3 regions of the Butyrivibrio fibrisolvens genome follow, and region 2 is predicted to be linked to each of the others. Evidence: predicted binding sites of a transcription regulator. Region 2 holds the regulator's gene; each other region holds the start of a gene.
What was found. Region 2 encodes Rex, which represses fermentation and respiration genes when NADH is low (regulators of the CRP and FNR family bind a similar motif). Its sites were predicted from a motif close to ATTGTTAANTANTTAACAAT; they were not measured.

Region 1 (4,295 bases), 990 kb from region 2:
AATCACGATATGTGTGGTGCTTTCTGATCTTTGTCATGAATGACTTAAGAAGATCTACACCAATCTGGTCTGCTCTGTCATCATCGTTACCATACTTAGGGAAGTCGCCTTCTACCTTGTAGTCGATAACAAGACCGTTCTCATCACGGATTGTCTTAACCTTAGCATACTTGATAGCTGAAAGTGAATCGATAACGTGTGAGAAACCAGCAATACCTGTAGCAAATGTACGACGTACATCTGTATCGATAAGAGCCATTTCAGCTGCTTCATAGTAGTACTTGTCGTGCATGTACTGGATGAGGTTGAGGATATTTACATAAAGACCTGCAAGCCAGTCAAGCATCTTGTCATATTTAGCCATAACTTCGTCGAAGTCAAGGTACTCAGATGTGATAGGTGCATAAGCAGGACCTACCTGCATGTGCTTACCGTTCTTATCTGTGAACTTCTCATCAACACCGCCGTTGATAGCGTACAGAAGAGCCTTAGCAAGGTTAGCACGAGCTCCGAAGAACTGCATCTCCTTACCTGTCTGTGTAGCTGATACGCAGCAGCAGATTGAGTAGTCATCGCCCCAGATAGGACGCATAACATCATCGTTCTCATACTGGATAGAAGATGTTACAACTGAAATGTGAGCTGCATACTTCTTGAAGTTCTCAGGAAGTCTCTTGGAGTAAAGAACTGTAAGGTTCGGCTCCGGAGCAGGTCCCATGTTCTCAAGAGTATGAAGGAAACGATAGTCATTCTTTGTAACCATGTGACGTCCGTCTCCGCCAAGTCCACCAACTTCAAGAGTAGCCCATACAGGGTCACCAGAGAAGAGGTTGTTGTATGAAGGGATACGAGCAAACTTAACCATACGAAGCTTCATTGTGAAGTGGTCGATAAGTTCCTGTGCCTGCTCCTCTGTAAGAGTTCCCTCTTCGAGATCACGGTTGATGTAGATATCAAGGAATGTTGATACACGGCCAACTGACATAGCAGCACCATTCTGAGTCTTGATAGCTGCAAGGTAACCGAAGTATAACCACTGAACAGCTTCCTTAGCGTTCTTAGCAGGCTGTGAAATATCATAACCGTAAGAAGCAGCCATAGCCTTCATGCCCTTAAGAGCACGAACCTGCTCAGAGATCTCTTCTCTCTGACGGATAACGTTATCTGTCATTGTACCATCGCCGCAGTTGTCAAAATCTTCCATCTTCTTAGCGATGAGGTGATCAATACCGTAAAGAGCAACTCTTCTGTAGTCGCCTACGATACGTCCACGACCATATGTATCCGGAAGACCTGTTACGATGTGGCTGTGACGAGCAGCTCTCATCTCAGGTGTATAAGCATCAAATACAGCCTGGTTGTGTGTCTTGTGATACTCTGTGAAGATCTTGTGGAATTTAGGATTTACTTCAAAACCATATGTTGAAGCAGCTTCCTCTGCCATCTTGATTCCACCGAATGGCATGAATGCTCTCTTAAGAGGCTTATCTGTCTGAAGACCTACGATCTGCTCAAGATCCTTAGTCTGCTCATCGATGTAGCCAGGGCCATAAGCGGTAAGACTAGAAACTACTTCTGTCTCACACTCAAGAACGCCACCGTTCTCACGTTCTTTCTTCTGAAGCTCCTGAAGCTTGCCCCATAATGTATCTGTAGCCTGAGTCGGTCCTGCAAGGAAAGACTCGTCGCCATCATACTGGGTGTAGTTGTTCTGGATGAAGTCACGTACATTGATATCTCCAATCCAGTGTGTTCCTTTGAAACTTCTCCATTCTTCTCGCATAAAGGTACTCCTTCTAGTGCCGTCATGCATGGAAATTTCCATGCTGAATTATTTGTTATATTTTTAACCAACGGCGTGATTTTAACATGTTTGTTATTTACATGTCAATCAAGAACATAGACAACATTTTACTGTTTTTTTATATTTTTCTGCTGTTTTGCACAAAGATTTTTAAACATTTACTCAAATCCTTGTATTTATGAGTTTTTCCTTTAATTCTTTTACAATTTTTTTATACAATTTCGTTATGTTTTTATGATATTCTGTAAATTATTACTTCTATATTTTTAATCTTGAACAAAACAGCTTCTGTATGATTTTGTATAATAGTTAGAAATAGTTAATCGTACATCATCAGTGCATTTTATACAAAATATAGTCTTGTTATCGTATTTTTATAAACGTTATATGGCTTTTATGCCATTTCCGCTTATTATCTAAGAAACTCTTTTACAATGCCTCCATATAAAAAAATCCCCCAAACAAGACCGTGGATATAATATCTCCAAAGCCCTATCTGAGGAATCGTTATATTCTGACAATTCATAACTAAAACATCCCACTTGAATGGACCGGCATCCCCAAAGTCTTTACAAGGGCATGCAGTCTACTCAAGTGGGATGTTTCTAATCTAATTCACATTGATCATTACATATTCAGATCTTGTGCCTGTTTTAAAATCAAGAGCCCAGTCTGATATTCCTGAGGTTACTATGAAATCTGTATCGCTGATTCTCTCATATCCATACGTCCTGTCATTGACTCCTGTAAGTTCGCCTACATATTTAATGGCAAGAAGCTGTCCTCCATGAGTATGACCCGATACTACAAGGTCCGATGCGCTAGCACTTTCATTCTCATAATCTGTAGGCTCATGATCCAGTACTATTATGTACTTATCATCGCTCACATCCTGTAACAGGTCATCAATATCAAGTCTTGGCTCTGTAATATAGTCTTTCCTGCCTGCAATACATATATTATCAATAGTTACGATCTCATCTTCCAGAATCTGTACATTATTTTTGATAAGCTCATCTTCAAGATCCTGTGCGGTAAAATCTCTGCCACCAAATGTATGCTTGTCATGATTGCCATATACGAAGAACACACCATATCTAAGATCAAGCGTTCCCAAAGCTTCACATGCTCTGACCATATCTGCCCGCACAGAGTCATTGTCAACGAAGTCTCCTGCTATAAGGAGCATATCAGGAGATGCCTGTTCTATCTCTTCAAGCCAAGCAGCAAATCCCTCTCCGTCAAAAGTGGTTCCAAGATGAGAGTCTGCGATAAGCGCAATATGAAGATCCTGTATATCCTTGTCCGTTTTTAGGTTATAATCAGTCCTCCATACGTTGTGGCACATATAATATGCCCCCGACAGATAGACGATGGATACTGCTATTGCAAGCCACCCTTGAAGATATACCTTAGATCTGCCAGTAGATACGCTACTACTCTTAGTACCGTGTACCTTATCTACAATTCTTACTATAAGACCTGATATCAGGAAAAAGAATATCACGTATATAAGAATAGTTATAGCATTAACCATCCCCATGAAGGCTGCAAATCCCGCAAAACACAATATAACAACAAGCGTAGCATTGAGCTTTTGCTGCCACTTCCTGTCAAATCTTGTAAAAGCTCTAAATCTACTGACTGCATTAATAAGATAAACAGCACCTACAATACTGATAACTATAGTAACAATAAATATCGCAAACCACATGTAAACAGCTCCATTTCAAAGTCATTTACTATTTTCATTATTTCCATTTTTTTCATCAATATCATCATTTACATCATTAGACTTACTGGGCGCAGGCTCATCTTTTTTATCGGCATCACCTGTTTTATCAAAAAGATCATCATTAGTGATCTTCATCATATCTTCCGGCTTAAGGTCTTCTATCCCTGCAATCCTTGATGCCTGATTAGTTATGATCTCCTCGAAGAGATTTCGTATCTCACGGGCATTAGCAAAGTTACCGTTAGAGGCAAGCTTTCTCTGGGAGATAAGCTCCTTGACATGCTGCTTGGTATCATCTTCTATGACATAGTCATATTTCTTGCAGTTCATATCGAATATATCCATAAGCTCATCTATTGTATAATCAGGGAACTCGATATATTTATTGAACCTGCTCTTAAGACCCGGGTTGGAGTTTATGAATTTCTCCATAGGCTCTGTATAGCCTGCAACAATGACAACAAGATCATCTCTGTGATCTTCCATTGCCTTAAGTATAGTATCTATAGCTTCCTGGCCGAAGGCGTCATCTTTTTGTGACAGAGCATAGGCTTCATCTATAAACAAGACTCCGCCCATAGCCTTCTTGATAAGCTCCTGAGTCTTAATAGCAGTCTGACCTACATATCCTGCTACAAGTCCGGAACGGTCTGTCTCAACAAGCTGGCCCTTAGACAGAACACCGATATTCTTATATAGTTTTGATATAATACGGGCAACAGTAGTCTTACCAGTTCCGGGATTACCTGTAAAAAC
Region 2 (4,295 bases):
TCCAGTCGGCCTTGCCGTCTGTAGCATCGGCACTGTCACCTGCATACTGGAAGCTGTTAGCTTTGATCGAACCTGAAGCAGATGAAGTATTTGTACTTCCTAAGCTAGAAACGCTCTGGCCTCCAAGAAGTACTCCGCTTGCAGCAGCGGTAGCAGTAGCAGACTGATTACCTGCAAGGATCTGAGCCATACGCTCATCATGGTGCTCGAGATAATAGTCGTAGTTACCAAGATAGTTAACAAGTACGCCGTTTGTAAGATCCAGGATCCTGGTAGCAGTCTTGTTGATGAAGTATCTGTCGTGGCTTACGTACAGGACAGTTCCCTCATAGCCGTTAAGAGCACTTTCAAGAACTTCCTTACTTGTAATATCAAGGTGGTTTGTAGGCTCATCGAGAAGCAAGAGATTAGCTTCAGAGAGCATAAGCTTTGCAAGTGACATACGACCCTTTTCACCACCGGAGAGGTCGCCGACACGCTTAAATACGTCTTCGCCAGTAAAGAGGAAGGCAGCAAGCGTATTTCTTATCTCTGTATTATTAAGAGTTGGATACTCATCTGAAATTTCTTCAAAAAGAGTCTTTTCATCATGAAGCACGTGGTGTTCCTGATCGTAGTAACCAGGGTGAACTTTGACGCCAAGGGTTATCTTGCCTGCATCAGGAGGAAGAAGACCGTTGATGATCTTGAGCATTGTGGTCTTACCGGTTCCGTTATCGCCGATGATCGCTACGCGCTCGCCTCTTTTTATTTCGAATGATATATTCTCAAAAAGGTGGGCATTTTCAAAGGATTTGGAGATGCCTTCTACATTTAGTACGTCATTACCTGATACGCAGGATGGTGTGAGCTTTATCTTCATCTCATCATCAACTTCTGTAGGCTTTTCGATACGCTCGATCTTCTCAAGCATCTTTTCCCTGCTCTCAGCACGCTTTATGGATTTCTCACGGTTGAAGCTCTTAAGCTTATCGATTACTTCCTGCTGGTGCTTGATCTCCTGCTGCTGATTGATGTAGGCGTGCCATGCTATAGCGCGGCGCTTTTCTTTTTCTGTAGCATAGAAAGAGTAGTTGCCGTTGTAGATGCCGGCCTTTGTCTGGTCGATCTCGACGATCTTGCCTGCTATCTTATCAAGGAAGTAACGATCGTGGGATACGATCAGTACGGCGCCCTTGTAGTTGAGAAGATAGGTCTCAAGCCACTGTATGGAATTCATATCAAGATGGTTGGTGGGCTCGTCAAGGATGATAAGGTCAGGCTTTTGGAGAAGGAGCTTACCAAGGGCAACTCTTGTCTTCTGGCCTCCGGAGAGGGTACTGATGGACTTTCCGAACTCTTCATCTGTAAAGCCAAGACCTCTGGCTACTCCGGCGACTTCGCTCTGCCAGGCGTATCCGTCGATAAGCTGGAAGTGGTGAGTCATTGCGGTGTAGTCATTCATGAGCTTTGTAAGGTCGTCTCCTGTAAGGACCTTCATCTGTTCTTCAGCTTCGCGGATCTTCTCTTCAAGCTCTATCGTATCTTTTTTGACAAGCTTAAGTTCATCATAGATCGTATTGCCTGAATCTATGTTCTGGTTCTGTGCCAGGTATCCAAAACTTGTATCCTTGGCAAAAACAACTTCGCCTTCGTCAGGTGACAGCTGCCCTGTTATTATCTTTAAAAGTGTAGTCTTGCCGGCTCCGTTAATACCGACGATAGCTGCTTTTTCATTTGCTTCTATGTGAAAAGAAACACCTTTTAAGATGTCTTTACCGTCGAAAGATTTACATATATTGTGACATGAAAGTAACATGATATACCTCGCATCATTTGTGCTTTGAAATGCAGGCTCAGTCTTGAAATGGCTGGCCTTGTATTTTATTCATAACAGCAATATATTACACTGATTAGGATATAATTTCAATTGACTAAAGTTTAACGATTCGCTACAATTATAGAGTGATACAAAATTAACAATAATAACAGATCAGGAGGAAGGCGCATGGATAAAGAAATATCCCAGGCAGTAGTCAGCCGCCTGCCCCGTTATTTCAGATATCTTGGTGAGCTTAAGGCTAGCGGAGTAGAGAGGATTTCATCTCAGGAACTTTCTGACATAATGAAGGTTACAGCCTCACAGATAAGGCAGGATTTCAACAATTTCGGTGGATTTGGACAACAGGGCTATGGCTATAATGTAGAGTATCTGTATGATGAGATCAGTAAGATACTTGGCATTGATAAGAAGCACCAGCTCATCATTATAGGAACGGGTAATCTTGGTACAGCTCTGGCGGGTTATACCAATTTTTCAACAAGAGGATTTGTTTTCAAGGGTGCATTTGACCGTGACCCGGCTCTTCAAGGCAAGATGATTGGCGATGTTGAGATACGTCCGATAGAAGAGATCGAGGATTTTATCAAGAAGAACAATATCGATATCGCAGTTCTCACAATTCCCAAGGAGCAGGCAGTCCCAATGGCCGACAGACTTATTAAGGCAGGCATCAAGGCAATATGGAACTTTGCTCATGTGGATCTTGATGTTCCGGAGAATGTTCAGGTTGAGAATGTTCATCTTTCAGACAGCCTTATGAAGCTGTCATACAACATTAACCGTTATGAAAGATTCCATGGCGGTAAGAAGTGATTTTGGGCAATATATAAATCGATAGTGATTGGCAGGCTGTGCCGGGACTTAGGTGATTCCGGCGGCCTGTCATTTATATTGATGAAATATAGTATAATAAGTATAGAGCTTTCTCTAAAGACTTTGGATATACCGGTCCGTCGAAGTGAAGAGTTTTAGTATATTCTAAATTAAATCGGGGGATTATCCGAAATACTAAATGCAGGTTTTCGTTGTTTGAGATATAGTCGTGCCTAAGAGGAAGGATGCTATGTCCAGAGAAGAAGATGTCTATATGCCGGCTCTACTTGGCAAGAATATACCAATTGTAACAACTGATGAGAAGTGGAAGATGCTCTTTGGTGAAGAGGGTGTTAGTGATGAGCTGCAGACTCTTGCCGATGAGCTTAATAAGCTTGTGGATGAGCAGGCTAGGTTCAAGCAAAAGATCAAGGATATAAAGCGCCTTAAGAAGACACTTCTTGATGAAGTAATAGGCATATCTGACAGGCTTAATAAGGGCGATAAGTCCGCGGGTAAGGAACTTGATGACAGGAAGAGACTTATAGGAGATTGCAATTCCCAGATCGAAGAGCTTGAAGATCAGCTTTTGGGGCTTCCCAGAGAGATATATCAGCTCAATTATAAGGTTATGGTTGCATCCATGTCTGTATGCTACGAAAGACTTCATCGCAATACAGATGAGATCAACGAGATCGATGAGTGGCTATCCAATACGAGAAAAGAGCTCAAGAAACAGGTCATTAGACTTCAGGAAGGTGAGATGGAGAATTTCAACCTGTATTCATATATGCATGATATCTTCGGACCTGAAGTTATAGATATATTCGATATGGAATATGATCCCGAGAGAAATCACAGGATCAGAACTCCGGGGTCAGGATCCATACAGACGTAATGTACTGGCTTATTCGTAATTGGTCAATAATTAGTACTGACTCATTCATAATAAGCAAAAAGGGGACATATGCAGTATTTAGTAACAGCCAAAGAAATGAAAACATGCGATCGTAATACTTCAGAGCACTTTGGGGTTCCATCCATCGTGCTTATGGAAAGAGCTGCTCTGGCTGTTGCTGCCAGAATCGGTGAGTGGAAGAGAGCTATGCACACTTCCAGAGCTTTTAATGTTCTGATCGTTGCAGGACACGGCGGCAATGGCGGTGACGGGATAGCTATCGGAAGGATTTTGTATCAGCATGGCTACAGAGTGCAGATAGCTCTTGTTGATGACAAGGACTCTAACCCTGATACTGCATCCCAGAAGAAATGCGCAGAGGCGTACAATATTCCAATGGACACTTTTTCCAATGTACGAGCCACCAAATCACAAATGGAATGGGATATCATAGTAGATGCTGTCCTTGGAATCGGATGTACCAAAGATGTAGAAGGCGAATATGTCGAAGCTATAATGTATATCAATGAATGCAAGAAGCTCAAGGACGAGTCTACACTTGTTGTTGCTGTTGATATTCCATCCGGCATAGATACTGATACGGGAAGTGTTCATCTTCTTGCTGTTAAGGCGGACCTTACTGTTACATTTAATTTTGCCAAGATGGGACAGCTGCTGTACCCCGGCACTGAGTACTGCGGGCAGTTATTTGTAGAAGATGTCGGTATTACAGTGGACGGTTTTCTTGGGAATCTTCCTGAA
Region 3 (4,295 bases), 1.7 Mb from region 2:
CGGATATGTCAAAGCTGAATACTGTGTAACAGGAGAAGCTGCTGTAGAACTTGCACCAAAGGTTGGTACACGTATTGCTACAGTAACAACTACAACACTTAAAGTTCGTAAGGAAGCAAGTACAGAGTCAGAAGTTCTTGGACTTGTTCCTATCGATGATGAACTTGTTGTAAAAGAAGAGTTGGATGGCTGGGTTAAAGTCGAGATCGAGGAAGGTGAAGGTTACGTATCAATGGATTACGTAAGACTTTCTACTGAATTCGTTGAGGCTGAATCCAAAGCCGAAGAGGAAGCAAGACTTGCTAAGGAAGAAGCTGCCAAGGAAGCTGCAAGAGCGTCTGCTAGTGCTAATACTTCCAAGTCATCATCTTCATCAAGCGTTAAGTCAGCTGAATCCTTCACAACAGAGAAGAGCTCTATCGGAGAAGCTGTTGCAGCATTTGCTGTACAGTTCGTAGGTAATCCTTATGTATATGGTGGTACAAGCCTTACAAACGGATGTGACTGCTCTGGCTTCGTAATGAGCGTATATGCTAACTTTGGTGTTAGCCTGCCTCATTCATCAGCTGCTGACAGAAATGTAGGTGCTGCTGTAGACGGACTTGCAAATGCACAGCCTGGTGATATCGTATGTTACTCAGGACACGTTGCTATCTACATTGGCGGTGGCCAGATAGTACATGCTTCTACATCCAAGACCGGTATTATCATTTCTAACGCTAATTACAGAACACCACTTGCTGTTCGTAGAATTTTCTAATCATAAGATATTATTAACTGCCCTTTGCATAATGCAAAGGGCAGTTTTGTCTTAATAGAAATGCTGTCATGACATAAATATCGGCGTTCGGCATCCGTGCCTCACTTATATCCGATATTTATTACGATGACTTCCTGTCATGAACAAACTGTGAACAATGCTAATGTTAGCTATGTTTAATTGCATATTTGAATGTAAAGATGCTATACTATACCTATCAAAGGAAATCATCAATTATTTCCGAGTAAAGAGGTGACTGCCATGAAATTTACAATTATAGGTAAGAACATTGATGTAACTCCCGGACTTAAATCAGCGGTTGAAGACAAGCTTGGTAAGCTTGAGAAGTATTTTAATCCTGATACCAATGTTAATGTAACACTTCATGTTGAGAAGGATCGTCACAAGATCGAAGTTACGATCCCGGTCAAAGGTAAGATCATCCGTTCTGAGCAGGTCAGCAGCGATATGTACGCTTCTATTGATCTCGTCGAAGAAGTCATCGAACGTCAGCTCAAGAAATATAAGAATAAGATTGTTGACAAGCATCAGGCTGAGAAGAGCTCTTTTAAGATGGAGTTCTTAGAGCAGGATTACATGGATGATGACGATATTCGTATTGAAAGAGTCAAGAAGTTTGATCTTAAGCCTATGTATCCTGAAGATGCATGCGTACAGATGGAACTCCTTGGACATAATTTCTTTGTTTTCATCAATGCAGAGACAGATGAGACCAACGTAGTTTACAAGAGAAAAGGCAACACATACGGTCTTATTGAACCTGAACTTTGATATGCTTTTTGTAACTGAATAAGTAATTTTAGAGGATGTGCATTATGATGATTTTGCACATCCTCTTTTTGTTGCTTTTTTTCTTGAAGAAACTATGTAAATAGATATATAATTTTCATTGGTGAGTTTCCATTGAAAACTATACGCTATCTTGATTATAAATCGTTCCGGATGCTGTATTCATCCACGTTTCCATATACTGAAACCCCGCTTGGGTATGAGCAGAATTTTTTTGAATTGTAAACGCTTACACTTTGTTAAAAATATTGCAATCTCAGCAGACATTATGTTATAATGAATCTGTTGTGATAAAAAATTAACAATCGTTACCATCTTAAGGAAAATACTCATTAAATATGAATATACATGGTAACAAAAGCTTTACAAATTTATCAGGCAATACAACTAAATATGTAACTCAAAGCTCTCAAATGAGCTCAATTACACAACGGAGGTATAAAAATGGCAAAGAAAGTAGTTTTAGCTGGTGCATGTCGTACAGCAATCGGAACAATGGGTGGATCTCTTAGCACAATTCCTGCAGTAGATTTAGGTGCTATCGTTATCAAGGAAGCTCTTAAACGTGCAGGTGTTAAGCCTGAAGATGTTGATCACGTATACATGGGATGCGTTATTCAGGCAGGACAGGGACAGAACGTTGCTCGTCAGGCTTCTATCAAGGCTGGTCTTCCTGTAGAAGTACCTGCAGTTACAACTAACGTTGTATGTGGTTCAGGTCTTAACTGTGTTAACCAGGCAGCTCAGATGATCATGGCTGGAGATGCTGATATCGTTGTTGCCGGTGGTATGGAGAACATGTCACTTGCACCATTTGCACTTCCTAATGGCCGTTACGGATATCGTATGATGTGGCCTAGCCAGAGCCAGGGTGGTCTTGTAGACACTATGGTTAAAGATGCTCTTTGGGATGCTTTCAATGATTATCATATGATCCAGACAGCAGACAACATCTGCAATGAATGGGGTCTTACACGTGAAGAGCTCGATGAGTTCGCAGCAAAGAGCCAGAACAAGGCTTGCGCAGCTATTGAATCTGGTGCATTCAAGGATGAGATTGTTCCTGTAGAGGTCAAGAAGAAGAAAGAGACTATCATCTTCGATACAGATGAAGGTCCTAGACAGGGTGTTACTCCTGAATCTCTTTCTAAGCTTCGTCCTATCAACAAGGATGGATTTGTTACAGCTGGTAACGCTTCAGGTATCAATGACGGTGCTGCTGCACTTGTTGTTATGTCAGAAGAGAAGGCTAAAGAGCTCGGTGTTAAGCCTATGGCTACATTCGTAGCTGGAGCACTTGCTGGTGTTCGTCCTGAAGTAATGGGTATCGGACCTGTAGCAGCTACTAAGAAGGCTATGAAGAAGGCTGGTATCGAGAACGTATCTGAGTTCGATATCATCGAGGCTAACGAAGCATTCGCAGCTCAGTCTGTAGCAGTTGGTAAGGATCTTGGAATCGACGTTGACAAGCAGCTTAACCCTAACGGTGGTGCTATTGCTCTTGGTCACCCTGTTGGAGCTTCAGGTGCTCGTATCCTTGTAACACTTCTTCACGAGATGCAGAAGAAAGACGCTAAGAAGGGTCTTGCAACTCTTTGCATCGGTGGCGGAATGGGATGCGCTACTATCGTTGAGAAGTACGAATAATTAAACTTACAGAGGGTGTGATAGCCTGTATGGACTTATCTACACCCTCTTAATACTGGATAAAATCGGAGGACGAATCAATGAGCTTTGTTTTATATGAACAGAAAGATAAGATCGCTGTTGTAACTATTAACCGTCCGGAAGCACTTAATGCTCTTAACTCAGCTGTTCTTGATGAACTTAATACAGTTCTTGATAACATTGACTTAAATACAGTAAGAGCACTTGTTCTTACAGGTGCAGGAGACAAGTCTTTTGTTGCCGGCGCTGATATCGGAGAGATGTCAACACTTACTAAGGCAGAAGGCGAAGCTTTTGGTAAGAAGGGTAATGATGTATTCCGTAAAATTGAGACACTTCCTATCCCTGTTATTGCAGCTGTTAACGGCTTTGCACTTGGTGGTGGATGTGAGATCTCTATGAGCTGTGATATTCGTATCTGCTCTGACAATGCTATGTTCGGTCAGCCTGAAGTAGGCCTTGGAATCACACCTGGATTTGGCGGAACACAGAGACTTGCTAGAACTGTTGGTGTTGGTATGGCCAAGCAGCTTATCTACACAGCACGTAATATCAAGGCAGATGAAGCACTTCGTATCGGTCTTGTAAATGCTGTATACACACAGGAAGAGCTTCTTCCTGCAGCTGAGAAGCTTGCTGCTACAATCGCAGGCAACGCTCCTATTGCTGTTCGTGCTTGTAAGAAAGCAATCAATGATGGTCTTCAGACTGATATTGACAGCGCACTTGTTATCGAAGAGAAGCTCTTTGGTTCATGCTTTGAGTCAGAGGATCAGGTAGAAGGAATGGCTAACTTCCTTCGTAAGAAGGATGATCCTAAGAAGGTTAAGCACGTAGATTTCAAGAACGCTTGATCTGACAGGATTTATGAAACAATATGAATCTTATCATCATAAATGAAAACTGTTTTTATCAAATGATAAGATTATATCTTTTGACAGAAAATAATAGATAAAATATATCTAAGGAGGATTTACAATGAAAGTAGCTGTAATTGGTGCAGGAACAATGGGTTCAGGTATTGCACAGGCATTCGCACAGTGTGACGCTGTTGAGA

Region 1: a site for Rex is predicted at 1,835-1,854, ahead of pflB (formate C-acetyltransferase). Genes of this name have one in related genera too.
Region 3: a site for Rex is predicted at 1,857-1,876, ahead of I7804_RS06605 (acetyl-CoA C-acetyltransferase). Genes of this name have one in related genera too.

What each region holds. Positions count from the first base shown of each region.
Region 1 is NZ_CP065800.1:134,326-138,620, forward strand. It holds gene pflB (formate C-acetyltransferase) at 1-1,783, opposite strand, end outside; gene I7804_RS00545 (metallophosphoesterase) at 2,415-3,518, opposite strand; gene I7804_RS00550 (AAA family ATPase) at 3,540-4,295, opposite strand, start outside.
Region 2 is NZ_CP065800.1:3,257,067-3,261,361, reverse strand. It holds gene abc-f (ribosomal protection-like ABC-F family protein) at 1-1,798, opposite strand, end outside; gene I7804_RS13620 (redox-sensing transcriptional repressor Rex) at 1,988-2,635, shown strand; gene I7804_RS13615 (hypothetical protein) at 2,886-3,533, shown strand; gene I7804_RS13610 (NAD(P)H-hydrate dehydratase) at 3,603-4,295, shown strand, end outside.
Region 3 is NZ_CP065800.1:1,597,857-1,602,151, forward strand. It holds gene I7804_RS06595 (C40 family peptidase) at 1-760, shown strand, start outside; gene hpf (ribosome hibernation-promoting factor, HPF/YfiA family) at 1,022-1,552, shown strand; gene I7804_RS06605 (acetyl-CoA C-acetyltransferase) at 2,015-3,217, shown strand; gene I7804_RS06610 (enoyl-CoA hydratase-related protein) at 3,298-4,092, shown strand; gene I7804_RS06615 (3-hydroxyacyl-CoA dehydrogenase family protein) at 4,217-4,295, shown strand, end outside.